One region of the Roseibium algicola genome, then DNA from elsewhere that is predicted to be linked to it. Evidence: riboswitches for the same ligand, from Rfam matches in the RefSeq annotation. Region 1 holds a riboswitch; each other region holds the start of a gene.
The links. Region 1 has a riboswitch for cobalamin ahead of B0E33_RS22760 (energy-coupling factor ABC transporter permease). Riboswitches for the same ligand answer to the same signal wherever they lie in the genome.

Region 1 (6,847 bases):
GCGAGTTCGTGTTTCGCGCTTGCTGTGCTTGCCTTTGGTCTTGCCTGTAAATTCCGCTCTGGATGAACTGCGTGTTCACGGCTGCTGGTAGCGGACAGCAAAGGCGCGTGCGGGCAGGCGGATTTCTCCACCGGTGTCGAGTTGGTCCCGGAGCTTTGCTTTCAGCTCATCCCGTTTTTCCTCGGTCAGGTTCATGCAATACCCGGGCGCCGGCCCTGCGCCGAGCGTGAAGGGATGCCAGAATTCCTCAAACCCCGGAAAAACTGTGTCCACTTCAAGGGCGTGAATACTTGCACCCGGCAACTGGGCTTCAGTGCAGAGTGTCTGGAGCCCTTCCGGGGTGCAGAATGGAAACCGGAGTGCCTCATCAAGATCTTCGGCAGCTGGGTCGATTGAAGCGGCTGCTTTCCAGAAGGCGTCAATGAAGCCCATGCCACCTCCCGGGTAGTCCCAGACATAGAAGGATATTGTTCCACCAGGGCGGGTAATGCGACGCAACTCGGCCAGCGCCTGCAGCTTGTCCGGCACAAAGTTGAGCGCGAGCGCGGACGTTGATACGTCAATGGTGTTGTCGGGAAGCGGCAGGTCCTGTGCAGACCCGACTTCAAAGCGGGCTCTCTCGTCGGTGATCGCTTCCCGCGCATGCATCACGAAGCCTTCCGAAAGATCGAGACCGACAACCGATTTTGGCTTGGCCATATCGAGTATGGTTTCGGTCAAGGCTCCGGTGCCGCACCCTATGTCCGCCCAGTCTGCATCAAGAGGCGCGTTGAGCCAGGACACGAACTCTCTTGCGATCAATCGGCTCCATCTGCCCATGTAGTGATCGTAACTGCGACCTGCACTCCAGGAATCGTGTTTCCCATTGCCGGACATGTCCTTGGCCTCCCGCCCAGGATTGATATTCCAGATACGAAAATAGTGCCTTTGAAAGTGGAATTGGACAACGGCAATCTATCTAGCGCCGGACCTAAACCGCGAGAAAACCGCTCAGATGGGGCAGGACATTCGAGAGCTGCAGGTCAGATCCTAACCGGCGGGCGAACCGGCGCACTTCGATCTGGCGATTGAAGGCCGCACCAGGTTCACCGCGCGGCAACTGGGCTTCTGCAATCCAGGTGTCCACGTAGGGCCGCGCCTGCACTGCGCCCGTGCCAATATGCCGAATCCGGTCCCGGTAAAGTGAAAACTATTTATAGTTGCCCTTGCTCGACAACAAACCACGAAAATTGCCCACGAACCAACAACGCCGAGAACAGTATGTTCGGAAGCTACTCAGACGCGCGTCGATTTGGGGTGTTGGTTGAAAATCGCACCTTTCGGTACAGAAATCGGGCCAAGTTGAGAGTGTGATCGATTCAAATCTTCCGTAGATGCCGGTCCGGCTTGGTAATTCTACGCGCACAAGGTTTCTCGTGAATTCAGTAGTGCCTAGGAAAATTTGACGAGCAATTTGGCCGGTGTGAAAGAAATAGATGCTCGTAGGTTCAATAGTTCCAGAATAGGGCCGTGTTTCCTCTTTCAGGTTCAGAATTTGTTGAGGCCGGTGCCGAAACACTGCTGGTATCGGGTCGCACTTCGACCCGGGCAACGCAATGGACCGAAAGGGCTTGTTTCGTGCTCGAAACCGTTCGATCAAGAGGAAACGCGCTGTTCAAGCGCGTCTTTGTGCGGGCAACGCTTTATGGCGTGTTCGGATTGCTGGCTTTTTCGCTGGTTCTGATCGGCATCGATTATCTGACCCAGACGGACAAGATCGAGGAACGCCTTGCTCGGACTGCTCACGACAAGGCGCTGTTTGTCACCAATATTGCGGCGCGCGAAATCGCCAACAAGAACTATGGTGAAGTCGAGCGGCTTTTGAATGCGATTGCGGGTGACAAATACATTATCGCAGCCAAGGCCTATAGCCGCTTCGGTCAGGAGTTCGCCAGCGATTTCACCTCCGCAGAACCTTCGAGCGCCGTGCAGTTCAACGAAGGCGCCCTGAATGTCGCGCAGTCGGGCAAGGCTCAGTATTCGGAAACCGCCGACATGATCGAATACATCCTGCCGGTTTCCCGCAGCGGGGAAGTGGTGGGGTCCGTGCTGGTGCGCATTTCGAAGCACGAGCTTGCGGGTGTTCTGAGGGAAAAGATTGTTCAGGTGGTGTTGATCCTGGCGGTTCTTCTTCTTGCCTTCGTTCCGGTGATTGCTGCGCTGATGTACCGGGCAACGGCAGGTGTCAGCCGCGTGACGCAGGCAGCCAATGAGGCTGCAGCCGGTTACCTCGACTGCAATCTGGAAACTGATGCACCAGGTGAGGTGGGTGACCTGCAAACCGCGTTCCGCGGAATGATGGTCAAGCTGCGCGAGAATATTCTGCGGATCGAGGAACTCGCCTACACCGATCGCATTACCGGTTTGCCCAACAGGGCCAAGCTGGACAATGTCGCGATGACGCTGATCGACCTGCGCCCCAAGGAAACGGGCAGTGTTCTTTACATCGGACTGGACCGCTTCAAACTGATCAACGACATGCACGGACATGCCGTAGGCGACAAGCTGTTGCGGCTGGTCGGCAACCGGTTGGCCGTCCTGGTCGACGAGCTGGCCAAGCCACTGACGTCAAAACCCCCCTGCGTTGCCCGGTTTTCCGGCGACGAATTCGTCGTACTGTTACCCGGCGTCGATGATCTGCAGATGCTTGCCAAGTTGTCCAGAACGATGGTCGAGCGGCTGGGCGGGGCCTACAGAATTGGCCGGCTTTCCCTTTCTCTGACCGTCAGCGCGGGAATCGCGAGATACCCGGAGCACGGTACAACGGCCGAGGAAGTCCTGCGAAACGCCAACATGGCCATGTATGAAGCAAAGGGTGCCGGCAGGGCTCAGTCGATCGCCTACAACGATATCATTCGCGAACGGATGACCGAGCGCGAACAGATCCGGCACAGGCTGCAAAGCGCACTGAGAGACCGCACGCTATCCGTTCACTACCAGCCGAAGGTCGACATTTCGTCCGGCAAGATTGTCGGTTCAGAAGCGCTGCTGCGCTGGAACGATGCCGAACTCGGGTCCGTACCACCCTACAAGTTCATTCCCGTGGCAGAAGAATGCGGTCTGATCGTTCCGATCGGAGAATTCGTGCTGGCATCCGCGCTCTCCGACATGAAATCCCTACACCGGCAGAACGTCGATGTATCTGTCGCCGTGAACGTTGCGCCGGCGCAGCTGCAGGCAAAGGGATTTACCGGCAGAATGCTCGGGATCATCGGCGAGAGCGGGTTTTCGACGGAGAAGCTGGAACTGGAAGTGACGGAATCGAGTCTTGTCGACTATTCGCAGAACCTTCTGGATCAGATCCTGCCGATCAAGAAAGAAGGCGTCAAATTTGCAATCGACGACTTCGGCACCGGCTATTCCTCGCTGCACAGTCTCGCGAGCATGCCGTTCGACACGCTGAAGATCGACCGGTCCTTCATCATGGACATTGCCAATTGCGAGGATCGCCGGACCATCGTCGAGCTGATCCTGATGCTGGCAAGGCAGCTCAATCTCAACACAGTTTCCGAAGGGGTCGAGACCCAGTTGCAGATGGATTACATCAATCTGTGGGGCGGGACGCTCGGCCAGGGCTACTTGTGGAGCCCGGCAGTGCCGTTCGGCGAGTTCTCGCGAATGGTCACGAAGCGGGAAGAAGAGGCGAATGCGGCCGAGCCCTGGAGGCAGGCAGCCTCCTGAACTCCGATGAGGGATGTCCTGATGGCCGTATGTGTCTAGTCGTGTACGTCGACCAGACCTTCAAACAGAGCGTTCTTTGATCCGTCGGACAGGCATTCCACGGTCAGCGCCTCCGTGAAGGCCTGCTGGTCAGAGGCTTCGACGGGGCTTTCTGCGAGTAGCGTCAGGATCTCGTTGCCGAGGCGCAACAGCTCCGGACGGACATCCTTGATCAGGTCGGGTACGTTCTGCGGACGAGCTTCACCGCTCTCCCAGCGTTCGATCCAGCAGGTTTGAATGTCCTTGGCCGCATCGATCTGCGCCTGGAAAAACAAGGTGACATTGTCAGCCGACAGGCCGTTTTCGACTGCCTTTTCGCGGGCAGCATCCAGCACCACCTTTTCCCTCGGCAGATCCTCGACAGGTTTGTCGTTATCCGCTTTCCAGGCTGCAACCGACTGCATGAACGACAGACGTTCGTTGATGGCGCCGAAAAGCTTGTCAGGTGCCGCCCAGCCAGGAGTGACGGTGGAAGCAAGAAGAGATACCGCAAGAGCGGTCAGGGGGATCGATTTCAACATGGTCGAAGACTTTCACAGGTCACCGCCTGCGGCAAGTCTTTGGTTGTGGTCTACTTCTTTTCAACCGAGCGACTAATCTCGGTGATCACGCCGAATGCGACGGCGGCCATGATCTTCAATAGTCCGCTGTCGAGCGCCTGTTCGCGTGTCAGATTGCCAAGGAAAAAACCCGGTCTTGGTTCAGTGACTGCTCCAAGAGTAACGCCGGCCAGAAGTGCCAGCTGAATGCAGCCAAGGAAAAAGACGACACCAGCGATAAGCGTTCCCAATTTGGTAAAGGGCATTGCAAACTCTCATGATGTGCTTTGTATTCGAGTGAGGTTATCTTTCGTTAGGGTTTCTGCAAGTAAAAATCACAATTACCCTAAATACAGAAAAGTTTAATAAACAAAGGTTTTGATTTTCATCTTTGATTGGATTCTGCAAAGTTCAGAATTTTCAGGTGGCTGACGCAATTTCCTGAAGAAGTGTTTTGAGATCTGAAGCTTGTCGGTGATGCTGATCCGGCTGATTTCGGTGGCGGTCTTCAGGCGGCAAAATTTCGGTGCAATGTCGCATTCAGACCGAATATGGCGAAAATTCGCTTGCAGAATATCGCCAATCCTTGCAAATCTAGACGATGCGATGGTTTCGCCCGAACAAGCGTAAGGGCGGATGAAATGGGAACACGGTGAGGCGTACCCAACAGGGACCAATACCGTGGCTGCCCCCGCAACTGTATGCGACGAGCAAAGCCCTTCAAGCCACTGGAGCGATCCGGGAAGGCGGGCAGCGCAGAGACTCGCGAGCCAGGAAACCTGCCATCCAGCGGTCCCATCGGGGCCGGTTCACACCATCTGCTCGCGCACGGAGGGTGCGCAAAGGAGAAATGACATGCATATCGAACCGGGCATCGTCGACGGTGCCAAAATCGTACTCAGCTACGGCACCGCGGCTGCTTCCTTCGGCCTTCTGGGCAAAATGGCTCTCGACACAATCCGCAAAAGCGGCGTGCTCAGCCTTGCCGTCCGTTCCGTCATCACGACGGTTGCCGTATTCTGCTTCTTCGAAATCCTGCCGCATTACCCGGTCGGTGTTTCCGAAGTGCACTTTATCCTGGGCTCCACCCTGTTCCTGATGTTCGGCGCTGGTCCGGCAGCAATCGGCCTCGCTGCAGGCCTTCTGCTCCAGGGGACGCTGGTTGCTCCTTTCGACCTGCCGCAGTACGGCATCAACGTCACCACGCTGCTCGTGCCGCTGTGGGCTGTCAGCATGCTGGCAAACCGCATCATTCCGGAAAAGACCGCCTATGTTGACGTTTCCTACGTTCAGGCACTGGCTCTTTCCACCACGTTCCAGGCTGGTATCGTTGGCTGGGTTGCTTTCTGGGCATTCTACGGCCAGGGCTTCGGTGCCGAGAACATGGCTTCCGTCGGTTCCTTCGGCTTTGCCTATATGCTGGTGATCCTGGGCGAGCCGCTGGCTGACCTGGCTGTTCTGGCCGCTGCCAAGACCCTGGCGCCGCTGACCCGGAACCTTGCTTTCGAAAATCGGCTGCACAACGCGGCTTAAGTCTTCGGGCTTTTGCCGAAATCAAGTGACGAAGGGCGGCCCTGGGGCCGCCCTTTTTGTTTGTCGTTCCGACGCCTTGACAACGAACAATCAGAGCTTCGTTGCCTCGGTGGAGCGGATCTTCTTCCAGTTGGCTTCCGCCTTGGTGATCGTGCCGGACTGGTCTTTCTGGAACTCGCGGAAGATGGCCTCGTTCAGGAACAGATAAAGCTTGCCGTCCACAACAGCTGCGAACTGCGGATCGCCGTCGAACTTCTTGCCGACTGAAACACCGAAGGTGCAGAAGCCGCCGTTTTGCGGCAGGTACTGATCCGGATGCGCGGTGAAGGCATCCATGGCTTCCTGGGATGCGAAGTAATAGGCAACACCGTCGTGGACGGCCGTATATTGCGCGGTTCCGTCAATCCGGTTGCCCAGGCTGACAAAGGCCACGGGATCGACACCATGAAGACCGAGCGGGCTGCCGGCGGCCGTCAGGCCGCTGGAGGTGTTGTATTCGTCCGCGGCCATTGCCGGGGCAGAGAGAGCGGCAAGAGACAGCAGCGTTGCGGCAATGGCGGATTTCATCAAGGACATGTTCTACTCCTGAAAGGGTATGAAGGTTGAAGGCCGGATTTGCTCCGGTGCCTCTACCTTGCGTCCGAAGCTCAGGCGTCTCCATGTTCGTAAGTTCCCGAGGATTTGCAGATCGTCCGGATTGCAGTTCAAAAAAAGACACCGGCGTGAGGGCCGGTGTCATTGTGCGTTGACGGGGGCTGTCAAGCGGCCTGTGCAACCGTTTCCTGCGGTTTGGCAAGGCTGACCACTGTCAGAACGGCAATGGCGTTGACCAGGTAATAGGCGAAGTCGAGGCCGGTGAAGCCGAGTGCGAAGGGAGCTGCCAGGAACACGATGCCGACGGCAAAATCGACCGCCAGATGAACCGAATAGGGCAGAATGCGGATGATGCCGGTCTGGTGATCCGTCAGGATCGTCAGGGCCAGGGCCGCAAAGCCTGTCAGGAAGGATAGCCAGAA
Region 2 (6,847 bases), 940 kb from region 1:
GAAGATGGCAAGGTGGCTGGCCTTCTTTCGGCCGATCAGGTGCCCGTTGGCGTAGAGACTGTCGATCTTGGTGACGGCATTCTCGCACCGGGATTGATCGATCTGCAGGTCAATGGCGGCGGTGGCTTGATGCTGGGAGATGCGGAAACAGTCGACGATATCGAACGTATTTGTGCCGCCCATGTCAGCCTCGGGACAACAGCCCTGACACCGACTTTGATCACGGACACGCCTGAGGTGACGCGCAAAGTCGTTGATCTGGGAATTGCCGCATGGTCGCGGGGCGTGAAGGGGTTTCATGGTCTGCATCTCGAAGGGCCGCATCTGTTTGCGGGGCGCAAGGGCGCGCATGACCCGAATCTGATCCGGCCTTTGAACCGCGAAGATATGGCGCTTTACCTGCGCGCGGCGCGGGAATTGCCAAGCCTCATCATGACTGTGGCGCCGGAAACGGTGCCGCCAGAACAGATGCGGGAATTGGCTGACGCGGGAATTCACGTCAGTCTTGGCCACAGCGGAGCCACATACCGGCAGTGCAAGACAGCGGTTGAAGCGGGTGCTTCGATGGTCACCCATCTTTTTAACGCCATGAGCCCGTTGCAACACCGCGAACCCGGCCTTGTGGGCGCCGCGCTCGATCTGGGCGCGCTCAACGTGGGCATCATTGCTGATGGTGTCCATGTCGACCCGGTCGCGATGCGGGTCGCGCTCAAGTCAAAGACCGGTCCGGGCAGGATCTTTATCGTTACCGACGCCATGTCTCAGACGGGCACCGATGTTACGTCCTTCTTTCTCGGAGGTCGGGAAATCTTTCGCCGCGATGGCACATTGACCCTCGAAGACGGCACGCTTGCCGGCGCCGATATAGATTTGCCGGCGTCCTTGAAGTTTCTCACCGGTACACTCGAGCTTCCGGTTGAATCTGCTCTTGCAATGGCAACCAGTGATCCTGCGGACGTTCTCGGGCGCCCACTCGGTCGTTTCGAAGAAGGCTATCCGGCTGACTTCGTACAGCTTGGCAAAGCCTATGAGGTCGAGGGCGTATGGATTGCGGGAGAACAATTCTCGAATATGTAGCCCGGCATATACGCTGGTGGTCTACATACCGCGCCGAACTTGTGGGATTGGTGGCTGCGCGTTCGCCGGTTAGGTCTTGTCGACCTTTTTCAGCGTTGAGCGAACGTTTGGAAGTGTCAGCAGCGTATTCGGTATTTGCAGCAATTCCTTGAAGAAGCGGCTGACCAATGTTCCGCGGCTTGGCTTGTAGGGCGATGAAATGAACGATTTGAGACCCCAGCCAATACCGCCAACATTTGGAAGGGCGCGGATAGCGGTTTCGTAACAGCGCCGAACCAGCGCGGAATCACTGTTCTTGAATGAATGCAGCAGGCCGCACCGCTCCATGTCACGCTTGAATTCCTTCGAGATGACCGAGGTTTCGCGTTTCGTGAAAGTCCAATTGATGTTGATGTTCTCGTCTTCCTTGGCAACCACCCGGTGGTACCAATGGGGAGGCAGATAGAGAAGATCACCTTCCTCCAGATCGAATTTGTAGAATCGCTTGTTTCGCAGCAGTCGCTGTTCGTCTTTCAGCAGAGAGAAGTTGGTGAACGGGTAGCACGGTAACGGTGTTTCGGGGGAAACCAGTACCCATTCCTTACGACCCTTCACCTGAACGGTGATGACATTCTCGGCGTTGGTATCGTAGTGAAACTCAGTCCGGTTGTTCCTGCTGTTGATCCAGAATCTCCAGGCAACGGAATCTTGCATTATCCGGTCGGATGCGAGGATCTCCTTCAGGAATTCCGGCATCTCGATATCTTGTTCCAGTACCGGTGAGCGGCTGACGAAAAAGACACCTCTGTCGCGGACCTTTGGCAGCGTATGAAGCTCTGCTCGTAATCGGCCGGATTGCCACCTTTCCCGCGCGGGCCAGTTTTTCGCCAATCCCTTGATCAGCAGGGGCTGTTCCTTGTCGCAGTAGGCTTCAAGAAATTCGGCATAACCTGGCGCTGCGGTTACGGTGGCAATGGTGTGCGTGTTGTCGCCGCTCATAAAAGGTACCACGCATTTGAAGATTTGCGGGTTCAGGGGCGCTGGATTTAGCTGCGTTTCTTCATGATGCTCCCCTAGGAGAAATCACGATAGGAGCAACCTGGAGCTTTATCAAGAAGCGCTATTCAACAACGCAGAGCCAATGGAGGAGCGATCTTCGTTTTATACGTAGCCAGGAAATGTTCTTTAGGAAGATGGTACGGAACGTTACTGCTGCGAAAGACGCGCTCGCATCAAATGGCTGTCGATTATTGAGGCGGTGCAGATTGCTGCAAGATCACCCGAGAATAAGATCAACCCGAACACTGAACAGCGTTCCGGTCTTCAGAAATGCAGCATTCGGGAGGATTAATAAGAGGTGGTGATGGCTCCCCAGGCCGGACTCGAACCAGCGACCCAGCGATTAACAGTCGCTTGCTCTACCAACTGAGCTACTGGGGATCACCACGCTCGGGGCCAGCGCGTTGCCGCCCCGTCGATGGAGATGCGTATATCAAAGGCTTGATCCGTTTGCCAAGCCCCCGAGGGCGTTTTTTTCATCAAGCCGTCATTTTTTTGATCTCGGTGTGGAAAACTCGATATATTTCAGATGGCTAGGCGTTCTGTCGAGCTTGGAAAACCCTACGTTTCGCGACGATTGGAACACCCCGCGCAGGCTAAATCGGCTGTGCCTTTTTCTGACTTTGGCGCAAGAAGGCGTCCGTCTTGATTGCCTGGCCGATTTTCAAGGTTAGCCGTCAGCGACTTTCTGCTGCTTGTGTCGGCCTCAAGATACGTTTAGGAAGAAACTGACGGTTCCGGAAAAGGCCTTGCCTGATCCGGATGAAACGGGAATCCGGTGCGGTCTTTTTCAAGTCCAGATCCGGAGCTGCCCCCGCAACTGTGAGCGGTGAGTGGCTGTACGAAAACCACTGGCGTCCTGATGGGGCCGGGAAGGGGTACAGACCGCGCTGAGCCGCAAGCCAGGAGACCGGCCGTCACATTGTCAACCCTATGGCGCTGTCGGGCGGACGGCTGGGAGAAGGAATGACGCATTCAAACGGCGAGAGGACAACGCTGGTCCTCGGCGGTGCCCGCTCCGGAAAAAGCCGGTTCGCGGAAAAGCTTGTCCATGAAACCGGTCTGCAAAAAATCTATATCGCGACTGGTGCTGCCCACGACGATGAAATGGCCAGCCGGATCGCCGCTCATAAAGATCAACGCGGCCCGTCCTGGCTCACCGTGGAAGAACAGCTCGAACTTGCAGCGGTGCTTGAAAACGAATGCAGGCAAGACCGGGTGGTTCTTGTTGACTGCCTGACCCTGTGGCTGTCGAACCTGCTGTTTGCAAGCAAGGACATCCCCGCCGAAACGGCGCGGCTTTGCGCGGTTCTGAAGGATCTTCAAGGGCCGTGCGTCTTCGTTTCCAACGAAGTAGGTATGGGTATCGTGCCGGAGAACCGTCTGTCGAGGTCGTTCCGCGATGTGCAGGGACGACTGAACCAGGATATGGCGCATAGGTGCCAACAGGTCGTCTTCGTTGCTGCGGGCCTGCCGATACTTTTGAAACCCACATCACAACCGGATATCAAATTATGACCACTTCATCCCTGCAGCCGGGCGCAAAAATTCCGGCAACGATCGTCACTGGGTTTCTCGGAGCAGGCAAGACCACGTTGATCCGCAATTTGCTTACCAATGCCAATGGCAAACGCATTGCCCTTATCGTCAACGAGTTTGGGGACATGGGCTTCGACGGTTCCCTGGTGAATGGATGCGCTGATCCCGATTGCGCCGCGGAAGAAGTGGTTGAGCTTACCAATGGCTGCATATGTTGCACCGTTGCCGACGATTTCCTGCCAACCATGGAAATGCTGCTCGCGCGGGACAATCCGCCGGAGCATATCGTTATCGAAACCTCCGGCCTGGCTCTGCCGCAGCCGCTCGTTCGGGCCTTCTCCTGGCCGAGCGTCAAGCCGAAGGTAACGGTAGATGGTGTTGTCACGGTGCTGGATGCTGCAGCACTCGCCGAAGGCCGGATCGCACTTGATGAAGATGCACTTGCCGCGCAGCGTGCCGCCGACGAGGCTCTTGATCATGACAGTCCTGTTGAAGAACTCTTCCACGACCAATTGCGTTGCGCAGACCTCGTCGTTCTGAACAAGGCTGATCTCGTCTCTGAAGACGCCTTGAAGCAGGTGCATGAGAAAATCGCCGCCGATGTTCGTCCGGCGGTTCATGTGGTGACATCCGAAAAAGGCACGCTTCCGATTGAAGTTCTGCTCGGCAGGGGCTCTGCTGCCGAGGACGACATGGCTGATCGGCACGAGCATCACCACCATCATGATGACCACGACCACGATCACGATGATGATGATCATGATCATCACCATGACGACCATCATCACGATCATCACCATCACGACGATTTTGAAAGTCACGTGCTGGCAGTCTCGTCTTTCGCCAGCCTGAAAGATGCAGAGGCAAAGGTTCTGGAAGCCATGGCGCAAAAAGGCGTCCTGCGTATCAAGGGGGCTGTAAAAATCGAGGGCAAGGCAGCGCCTGCAATGGTTCAAGCTGTCGGACCGCGTGTCGAAACCTGGTTCGCCGCCGGCGCCGAGAGCAGCGGCAGACTGGTCGTGATCGGTTTGAAAGGCCTCGACCTGACTGCGGTTCGTGGCCTGCTGGGTGAATTGACGGCTGCTGCCTGACACGCTGGATAGAAGCTGGAAATAAAGACCAAGCATGCACATTCTCGCCAGCCAGACGCGCCGGATCGATGACGGTGGGGACGCGGTCGACCTCGGCCAGTCTCCTGCCGACATTCTGTTCCTGTCAGCTGCAGACACCGAACTGGGAAGCTTTGCCGCTGCGCAATCACGGCTTGGAACAGCCCGTGCAGACCTGCGGCTCGCCAATCTCATGGCCCTGTCGCATCCCTATTCGGTCGACCTTTATGCCGAACAGACCGTCCGTGGCTCTCGGCTGATCGTTCTGCGAATTCTGGGTGGAGTGGAGTACTGGCGCTACGGCCTGGAAAGGTTTGAAGAAGAAGTCCGCGCGAATGGCATCGATCTGATCGTTATTCCGGGTGACGACAAGTGGGACGAAGAACTGACGTCTCGCTCCACCCGATCACCAGCGGAAGTGCATCGCTTTTGGCGATACTGTGTGGAAGGCGGCGCGGAGAATTACGCCAATGCCTTGAGATATGCAGCGCATCTGATCGGAAAGGGAGAAGAGCCCGCGCATCCGGTGCCTCTTCCTCGCGCGGGTATCTATCTTGCTGGCAAGGCCGCCCCCGATATAGCGCAACTGAAGGCCTCCTGGCGGGATCCTGAAAGACCTGTTGCAGCGATCACTTTCTACCGCGCTCTGGTGCAAGGTGCCCAAACCGCACCACTGGATGCGTTGATCGCTGCTCTCGACAAAGCCGGCGTAAATGCACTGCCGATCTATGTTTCCAGCCTGAAGGAAGCGGAATCCGTCGCCGTTCTGGAAAGCCTGTTCGATGAGGCACCGCCTGATGTCGTGTTGAACGGTACTGCCTTCGCCGTCTCGAAGGCCGGCGCAGCCCATCAGCCGACACCGCTCGATCGACCCGGCAAACCCGTGTTGCAGGTCGTCTTTTCGTCTTCCTCCAAAGAGGGCTGGGAAGACAGTGATCAGGGCTTGTCGATACGTGACCTCGCCATGCATGTCGTCTTGCCGGAGATTGACGGCCGGATCTTGACCCGTGCTGTCTCCTTCAAGGAAGAAGGGGTCTTCGATGAGGCCACCCAGTCGACGCCGGTTGCCTTTACGCCTGTTCCGGATCGGATCATGTTTACCGCGGCGCTTGCGGCTGCCTGGGGGAAACTCGGTCGGAAACCGGCTGCAGCCAAGAAGTCGGCCCTTATCCTGGCAAACTATCCGAACCGGGACGGGCGTCTTGCCAACGGCGTAGGGCTCGACACGCCTGCGTCATGTGTTCATTTGCTCAAGGTAATGGCCGCCGCGGGCTATGACGCCGGCAAGGTTCCAGCAAGCTCCGCCGATCTGATGGAAATCCTGACTTCGGGCGTAACCAATGCCCTGGAGGGCCGGTCAGCCAGGGAAGAATATCAGGCTTTGTCGCTTCAGGACTACGAGCGCTCCTTCGACACGTTGCCCGACGTTGTTCGGTCAGCAGTTGTTGATCGTTGGGGAGCACCGTCGGACGATCCTCATGTAACGGATGGCCATTTCCGCCTGGCCCTGCACCGGTTCGGCAATCAGGTGGTCGGTATTCAGCCGGCGCGTGGCTACAACATCGATCCGAAGGAAACCTACCACGATCCGGCATTGGTACCGCCGCACCACTATTTCGCCTTCTACATCTGGCTGCGGGAACAATTCGCTGTCGATGCCGTCATTCACCTCGGCAAACACGGCAATCTGGAATGGCTGCCCGGCAAGGCACTGGCCCTGGCTGAAAGCTGTTTCCCGGAAGCCGTTCTGGGGCCAATTCCGAACATCTACCCGTTCATCGTCAATGATCCAGGCGAGGGGGCGCAGGCCAAGCGACGGACCTCGGCCGTCATCGTCGATCACCTGACACCGCCTTTGGCCCGGGCGGAGAGCCATGGCGTCGCCGAAGAGCTGGAGACGCTGCTTGATGAGTATTATCTGGCGAGCGGCGTTGACCCGCGCCGCCTGAAGGCATTGACGCGGGACATCCTGGACACTGCTGCGCGGCATGGTCTGGACAAGGATATCGGTATTACCGAGACCATGGACGAGGAAACCCGCCTTGCGCGCCTCGACGCTCACTTGTGCGACCTGAAGGAACTGC
Region 3 (6,847 bases), 190 kb from region 1:
GGTGTCATGACCCTGCTGATCGGTTCCGTGCTGCAATGCGCCGCGCTGTTCCTGTTCATTCCCTTCAACGGCCTGGCTTCGCTCTACCTCGTGTCCCTCATCTTCGGTCTGTCGCAGGGCGGCATCGTGCCAAGCTATGCCGTGATCGTGCGAGAATACCTGCCGGCCCGCGAAGCTGGACAGCGTGTCGGACTGGTGATCATGGCGACAATTCTCGGCATGGCCCTCGGGGGCTGGCTGTCCGGCTGGATCTATGACCTCACAGGCTCCTATCAGGCCGCGTTCCTGAACGGTATCGCCTGGAACTTCCTCAACATGGCGGTGATGATCTTCATCTTCATGCGCGGCAAGATGAGGCCGACGGGCGCAGCCGCTTGAGGCTGTGGTTCCGATGAACGGCCAGAGGACGCCAGTTACTTCAGGACGCTGAAGTTGCTGGTGATCAACCAGATCTGCGACAGCAGGACAACGCTGACGAGACCGATGTGATAAGCGGACTTGCGGATCCTCGTCGCGGCCAGCACCAGCACGATCATCACGATCTGACGCACAAGATACGCGGTTCCAAGATCGTTGAAATAATCGATCCCCTTCAGCCGCGAGTCCACGATGTCGAGCACGAACATCAGGGCAAGCAAGCCGTAGATCCAGGTCTGCCTGGCGTGAAAATAATCCTTGTAGCTGGCGTATTCGCCCATCTTGTCCGGATAAAGCACGGCCGTAATAAAAAAGTAGAGTGCGGCAAAGGCGATGACGAACAGATAGCTTTCGAATGTCCAGACCTGAATGCGGCCGAGTGCGAATTCGAACCACCAGAAGTGAACGACGGACAAAAGCATGAACAACGACCACCCAAGGTGCACGCTGTAGATCTCTTCGCGTTGGGGATGCTGAACATACCGCGCGAGGCCATTGAGCAGCCGCGCAACACCCAGCCCGATCACCATGCCGATGATGATCCGGATGTGTGTGAATTCCGCAAGATTGGTGGGAAGTTTGTCCATGTGGGTCCGTTTTGGTCTCGATAGGGCAACACTATACGAATGCTGCCTGATGGAAACCGTCGAGATCTGCCACAACGAACCTTGAGCCTCGCTCTGACCGGCGACCGTTCAACCAGGCCCGGTTGAACGGCCGAAAGCGGTCCGTGCGAGGGTCTAGTGTGCCTGGCCCGTGCGGGAGCGCAGGAGGAGCACGAAGAAAATGCCGCCAATCAGCCCGGTGACAATGCCGATAGGCATATCCTCGGGGGACAGGAGCGTTCGTGCGATGATGTCCGCCCAGATCAGAAAGATTGCGCCAAGCATCATCGATGCCGGCAGAACCCGGCTATAATTGCCCCCTACCAGGAAGCGGGCAATATGCGGCACCATCAGCCCGACAAAGCCGATGATGCCTGAAAAGGCTACCATCACACCGGTGATCAGAGCTCCCAGCACAAATACCGTGAGACGGAACCGGGCAACCGGAATGCCGAGCGTCGACGCTGTTTCATCGCCGATGGTCATCGCATTGAGATCGGCAGACCGCAGCAGAAAATACGGCGCCACCAGCAGCAGAATGCCGAGCGGAAACGGCAGCTGAGCCCATTGGGCAAGACCGAGACCGCCCAGCATCCAGAAGACAACCGTATGCGTTGCCCTCGGATCGCCCAGGAAAATCAGGATATTGGCGATCGCCATGATGATGAAGGACACGGCCACACCGGCCAGCACCAGCCGGTCGGCACTGGTTGCAGATGCAAACCGCGTCACCCCGAGCACCAGAAAAGTTGCCGCCAACGCACCGGCGAATGCCATCAGCGGAACGGTCATCAGCCCCAGAAAAAGACCAGTATGCAACAGCGCAAGAATGGCGCCAGCCGCTGCACCGGACGAAATGCCGAGCAGATGCGGATCGGCCAGGGGATTGCGCGTGACAGATTGCAGGGCGGCGCCGACAACGGCCAGACCAGCGCCGACAAACCCGGCCAGCAGCGCCCGCGGAAACCGGATCTCCCAGACGATAGCCTCCCGGCCCTTGGACCAGTCCACGTCGAAATAGCCGGGCACCACGCCGTTGACGAGGACCTTGAAGACAGTGCTGCCCGGGATCGGCACCGCACCTGCACCGATGGCGGCTACAATGGAAATAGCCAGCACCAGCACGCCGGCCAGAAGCAATACCCCATTCCCCCGCAACCGGCGCAGGCCAGCGCTTTTGGCCGTGAGCAGGCTCATGCCGGTCTATCGTTTCTGCCTGCAACGGCAGTTCGAAGCATCTTCTGCAAGGCTCACTCTCCCCAGAACGCTTCGGTGAGCTTTCCGATGGCCTTGAGGTTCCGCGGCCCCGGGGTTGCTTCGACATAGTCCAGCACGACAAAACGGTCGTTCTTGACGGCTGCAATATTGGCCAGAGCGGGATTGTGTTTCATGAAGTCGCGTTTCTGGTCAGCCGTCACTTCGCCGTAGTTGACGATCACAATCATGTCCGGGTCTTTTTCCACCACGGTTTCCCAGTCGATGGTCGCCCAGCTCTTTTCAAAATCGTCCATCACGTTGACGCCGCCGGCTGCCTCGATGAGCGCTGTCGGCATGGCATATCGTCCGGCGGTGAAGGGCTTGTCCTCGCCGCTGTCGTAGACAAAGACCCGCAGCGGCTCTTCACCAGCAGGCACCGTTGCCGCGATCCGGTCCAGCTCCAGCTTGTAGGCCGCAACAAGATCGTGAGCTGTGTCTTCAACACCGAAGATCTTTCCGAGGTTGAGGAGGTCGTTATAGAGATCCTGCAGAGACGCCTTCGGCTTGTCGCCGATATGAATGCAGGATTCGGTCAGCTCGTAGACCTTGATGCCGAACGGCTCCAGCGTTTCAGGCGTCACTTCACCGCCCACCTTCATGCCGTAGTTCCAGCCGGCGAAGAAGAAATCGGCGTCGGCCCCGATCAGCACTTCCTTGCTCGGATATTTCGACGCGAGTTCCGGAAGTTCGGCAACGCCCTCACGCATTTCCGCGTCCAGCGTCTTCCAGCCTGAAATGCCGGTATATCCAACCATGCGGTCGCGCAGGCCAAGTACCAGCATCATCTCCGTCAGGTTGACGTCATTCGAAACGGCTGCTTTGGGCGGCGTGTCGAAGGTCACCGTGCGGTTGCAGCTTTCCACGGTCGTTTGCGCAATTGCCGGTACAGACAGAAAGGTGAGCACGAGGCCCAGGGCAATTTTTTTCATATTAAGTCTCCAGAAATTCAAAGATGGAAGGTCAGGTAGCGCTCGCGGCTGGCAGACAGTTGCTCCAGTCGGACCTGTACCGAATAGGCTTGCTCAATGTTGCCGGGGGTTAGCACCGTCTCCGGCATTCCCTGGGCAACCAGTCGGCCCTCATGCAACAGCAAGACCTTGTCGCAGACACGGCTTGCCAGGTTGAGGTCGTGCAGGCTCGTGACAATGGTAATGTCCAGATCGGCAATCAGCTCGACGATCTCGAGCTGATGACGGATGTCCAGATGGTTCGTCGGCTCATCCAGCACCAGAAGCCTTGGTTCTTGCGCCAGCGCCCGGGCCACCATCACCCGTTGCCTTTCCCCCCCTGACAATGTGCCGAAGGCTCTTTTTGCATAGGACAGCAGATCCATTTTCCCGAGACAGTCATCAACGATCTCGGCGTCCCGCTTGCCTGCGCCGGCAATACCGGTTGCATGGGGACGCCGACCGAGTGTGACGATCTCGCGTACGGTCAAGGCAAAATCGGTCGGCTGCTCCTGAAGCACGGCGGCGATCGTTTTGGCGGCCTCCCTGGCACTGATGTGCCAGAGATCCGTGCCATCCAGAAGGATTTCGCCCGTTTTCGGTTTCAGGAAGCGATAGAGCAGCCGCAACAGGGTGGATTTGCCAGCACCATTGGCGCCGGCAATTCCAAGAACCTCACCGGCAGGCAGATCGAAGCTGAGCGGATGCAGAATGGTTTTGCCCTGCCCCGTCTTCCAGCTGACCTCCCGGACAAACAGATCGACCCCCGTCATGAGAACGCCGTCCCGTCAGCTTCCGAAACGATCATCGCTGCCGGAAGCCGGCCTTGCGATGCGCTCCAGCGCTTGCCGTGGTTTTCCTCGGTCACCTCGCATCCATTTTCAATCTGGCGATACCGATTGGCGTAGTCGACCAGGTCGTCGATGTCCGTATCGTCCTCAATGTCCCCAAAGAGGTAGATCGCCTTGTCGGTGGCCTTGAATGCCAGCGTGCAAGGTCTCGAACAGCTCTCCATGTCGGCTGTTCCACTGATTTCGAATTCGTCTCCAACCACAGGCACTGCCTGTGCCATTGCACTTTTCAGCTTGCAGATCAGCCCATATCCGGGATGGCAAGTCTGCCCATTGTGACGACAGGTCGTGCAGACAAATATCTTGTGCGGATCATTGCTCATGACGCGCCTCCACGGCTTCTGCCAGTGAACCGACAGGAGGCTGCGGAAAAGCAAAGGCATTGCTTTCCTCGTTGCACTGGGCACGGCCGGATCGGGTACGTTTGGAACAATCATCATGTAATGTTATTACATTACCTATATTCTCGCTGACAACAGATTTTTGCAGCCCATCGGGAACCATCGCGCGTGCTGCGCGCGTCGCCAGCGGATCAGCCTCGGTCAGGAGGTTAGCAAGTCTTGAGAATTCAGCAGAAAATTTCCGGTTCATATCGCCCTCCGCGATTTCGCGGGGCAGTCAGGAACCGAATGTGCAACTTTGCCGGCAGGTGCCGATTGGCCATGTCACTCACTCCTCCGGGGCACCCCGCCCGGGTTAAGGTTTAAGGTGAAATGGCAGGTCTCCTGACTTGCGGGTCATTGCTTGCCTGATCCTTCCCGGGGTCTCCCCAGTGGCGCTTTCAGGTTTGCTCACCGCTCACAGTTGCGGGGGCAGTCACGGATTTGCAGCCTTTCGGGCTCGTCGCACCGTGTTCCCTTTTAATCCCGGTCCGGAGTTCGGAGTCGGGAACCATCTCTTCCTAAGTGCGCGAACGCCTGAAAAATGTCAAAGACTTTTGCGGGTCGCTGCTCTTGTCTGAAAGCACGACAGGATTGCCTGGAAGCGGAAACACCCAGCCGCCTAGGCAGTATTGACCCTTGCCTTCAAGGCTCAAAAATCTTACCTCCGATCCATGAAACAGGACGCCCTTCCCCCGCGCGCCGCAGCGCGCCCCCTCACCCTTGAGACCCACGGCATTACCCGCCAGGACGACTTCGCCTGGCTGAGGGCGGACAACTGGCAGGAGGTCATGAAGGACCCGTCCGTGCTGGATGCCGACATCCGCAGCTATCTGGAAGCGGAAAATGCCTATCACGAAGCGCAGATGGCACCGACGAAGACTCTGCAGGAGAAGCTTTTTGCGGAGATGCGCGGCCGCATCAAGGAAGACGACAGCTCGGTTCCGGCGCCCGACGGGCCTTTCGCTTACGGCCTCAAGTATGAAACCGGCGGCCAGCAACCGGTTTTCTTTCGCACCCCGCGTGACGGCGGCGCGGAAACGGTTCTTCTCCATGGCGACAAGGAAGCAGAAGGAACGGCATATTTCCGGATCGGCGGCGTCAGCCAGTCGACGGATCACGCGCTCATCGCCTGGGCCTATGACGACAAGGGCTCGGAATATTATTCACTGAAGCTGCGCGACGCCCAGTCTGCCAAGGATTTCGACTACGCCATCGAGGACACGGGCGGCGGCGGCGTCTTCTCGGAAGACAGCCGCTATGTGTTCTACGTTCGCCTCGACGCCAACCACCGGCCCTCGAAACTCTTCCGTCACGAAGTCGGTTCCGACCCGGCGAGCGACGTTCTCGTCTACGAGGAAAAGGATGCCGGCTTCTTCATGGGCGTCGGCAAGACCCAGTCCGGCGACACCATCGTCATCGACATTCATGATCACGAGACGTCCGAAGTCTGGATGATCCCGGCCACCGACCCGACCGCCGAACCGGTGCTTGTCGCAGAGCGCGAGACCGGTATCGAGTATTCCATCGACGATCACGGCGACACACTCTACATCCTGACCAACGCAGGCGGCGCCGAGGACTTCAAGATCGTCACTGCGCCGAAAGGCAATCCCGGCCGCGAAAACTGGTCCGATCTTGTGCCCCACAAGGCAGGATGCCTGATCCTGTCGCATTGCGTCTACAAGTCCTTCATGACGCGGCTGGAGCGCGAAGACGGCTTGCCGCGCATCGTGATCCGCCGGCTTGCAGACAACATCGAGTACTCCATCGCCTTCGACGAGGAAGCCTATTCGCTCGGCCTTGGCGGCGGCTACGAGTTCGACACGAGCACGATCCGCTTCACCTATTCCTCGATGACAACGCCATCGCAGACCTTCGACTACAATGTCGAGACCCGCGAGCGTGTTCTGCGCAAGGAACAGGAAGTGCCTTCCGGCCATGATGCGGACGACTATGTCACCCGCCGGTTGATGGCTCCCGCAGCCGACGGCGAGACCGTGCCGGTGTCTGTGCTCTACCGCAAGGACACCAGGCTCGACGGCTCCGCACCTCTGCTGCTTTACGGCTATGGTTCCTACGGCATCACCATTCCGGCGAGCTTCAACTCCAACTGCCTGTCGCTGGTCGACCGGGGGTTCGTCTACGCCATCGCCCATATTCGCGGCGGCAAGGACAAGGGCTTCCATTGGTACAAGGATGGGCGGCGCGAGAACAAGAAGAATACCTTCACCGACTTCATAGCCGCGGCAGACCATCTTGTTGCGGAAAACTTCACATCGCACGACCGTATCGTCGCTCAGGGCGGCTCGGCCGGCGGCATGCTGATGGGTGCGATTGCCAATCTGGCACCGGAAAAATTCGGCGGCATCATTGCCGAAGTTCCGTTT

Region 2: another riboswitch for cobalamin. It lies ahead of cobU (bifunctional adenosylcobinamide kinase/adenosylcobinamide-phosphate guanylyltransferase); the one in region 1 lies ahead of B0E33_RS22760 (energy-coupling factor ABC transporter permease).
Region 3: another riboswitch for cobalamin. It lies ahead of B0E33_RS31015 (hypothetical protein); the one in region 1 lies ahead of B0E33_RS22760 (energy-coupling factor ABC transporter permease).

What each region holds. Positions count from the first base shown of each region.
Region 1 is NZ_CP019630.1:4,916,269-4,923,115, forward strand. Features, by position in the region: gene B0E33_RS22735 (MFS transporter) at 1-66, shown strand, start outside; gene B0E33_RS22740 (class I SAM-dependent methyltransferase) at 76-876, opposite strand; gene B0E33_RS30990 (hypothetical protein) at 971-1,126, opposite strand; gene B0E33_RS22745 (EAL domain-containing protein) at 1,618-3,720, shown strand; gene aroQ (gamma subclass chorismate mutase AroQ) at 3,756-4,280, opposite strand; gene B0E33_RS22755 (hypothetical protein) at 4,331-4,564, opposite strand; cobalamin riboswitch at 4,889-5,099, shown strand; gene B0E33_RS22760 (energy-coupling factor ABC transporter permease) at 5,154-5,831, shown strand; gene B0E33_RS22765 (YHS domain-containing (seleno)protein) at 5,922-6,407, opposite strand; gene B0E33_RS22770 (hypothetical protein) at 6,590-6,847, opposite strand, start outside.
Region 2 is NZ_CP019630.1:5,858,173-5,865,019, reverse strand. Features, by position in the region: gene nagA (N-acetylglucosamine-6-phosphate deacetylase) at 1-1,077, shown strand, start outside; gene B0E33_RS27145 (cupin-like domain-containing protein) at 1,147-2,055, opposite strand; tRNA gene B0E33_RS27140 (tRNA-Asn) at 2,421-2,496, opposite strand; cobalamin riboswitch at 2,831-3,048, shown strand; gene cobU (bifunctional adenosylcobinamide kinase/adenosylcobinamide-phosphate guanylyltransferase) at 3,082-3,633, shown strand; gene cobW (cobalamin biosynthesis protein CobW) at 3,630-4,745, shown strand; gene cobN (cobaltochelatase subunit CobN) at 4,780-6,847, shown strand, end outside.
Region 3 is NZ_CP019630.1:5,102,516-5,109,362, reverse strand. Features, by position in the region: gene B0E33_RS23660 (MFS transporter) at 1-378, shown strand, start outside; gene B0E33_RS23655 (hypothetical protein) at 414-1,004, opposite strand; gene B0E33_RS23650 (FecCD family ABC transporter permease) at 1,158-2,219, opposite strand; gene B0E33_RS23645 (ABC transporter substrate-binding protein) at 2,273-3,208, opposite strand; gene B0E33_RS23640 (ABC transporter ATP-binding protein) at 3,226-3,999, opposite strand; gene B0E33_RS23635 (DUF1636 family protein) at 3,996-4,400, opposite strand; gene B0E33_RS31015 (hypothetical protein) at 4,390-4,668, opposite strand; cobalamin riboswitch at 4,776-4,988, opposite strand; gene B0E33_RS23630 (S9 family peptidase) at 5,132-6,847, shown strand, end outside.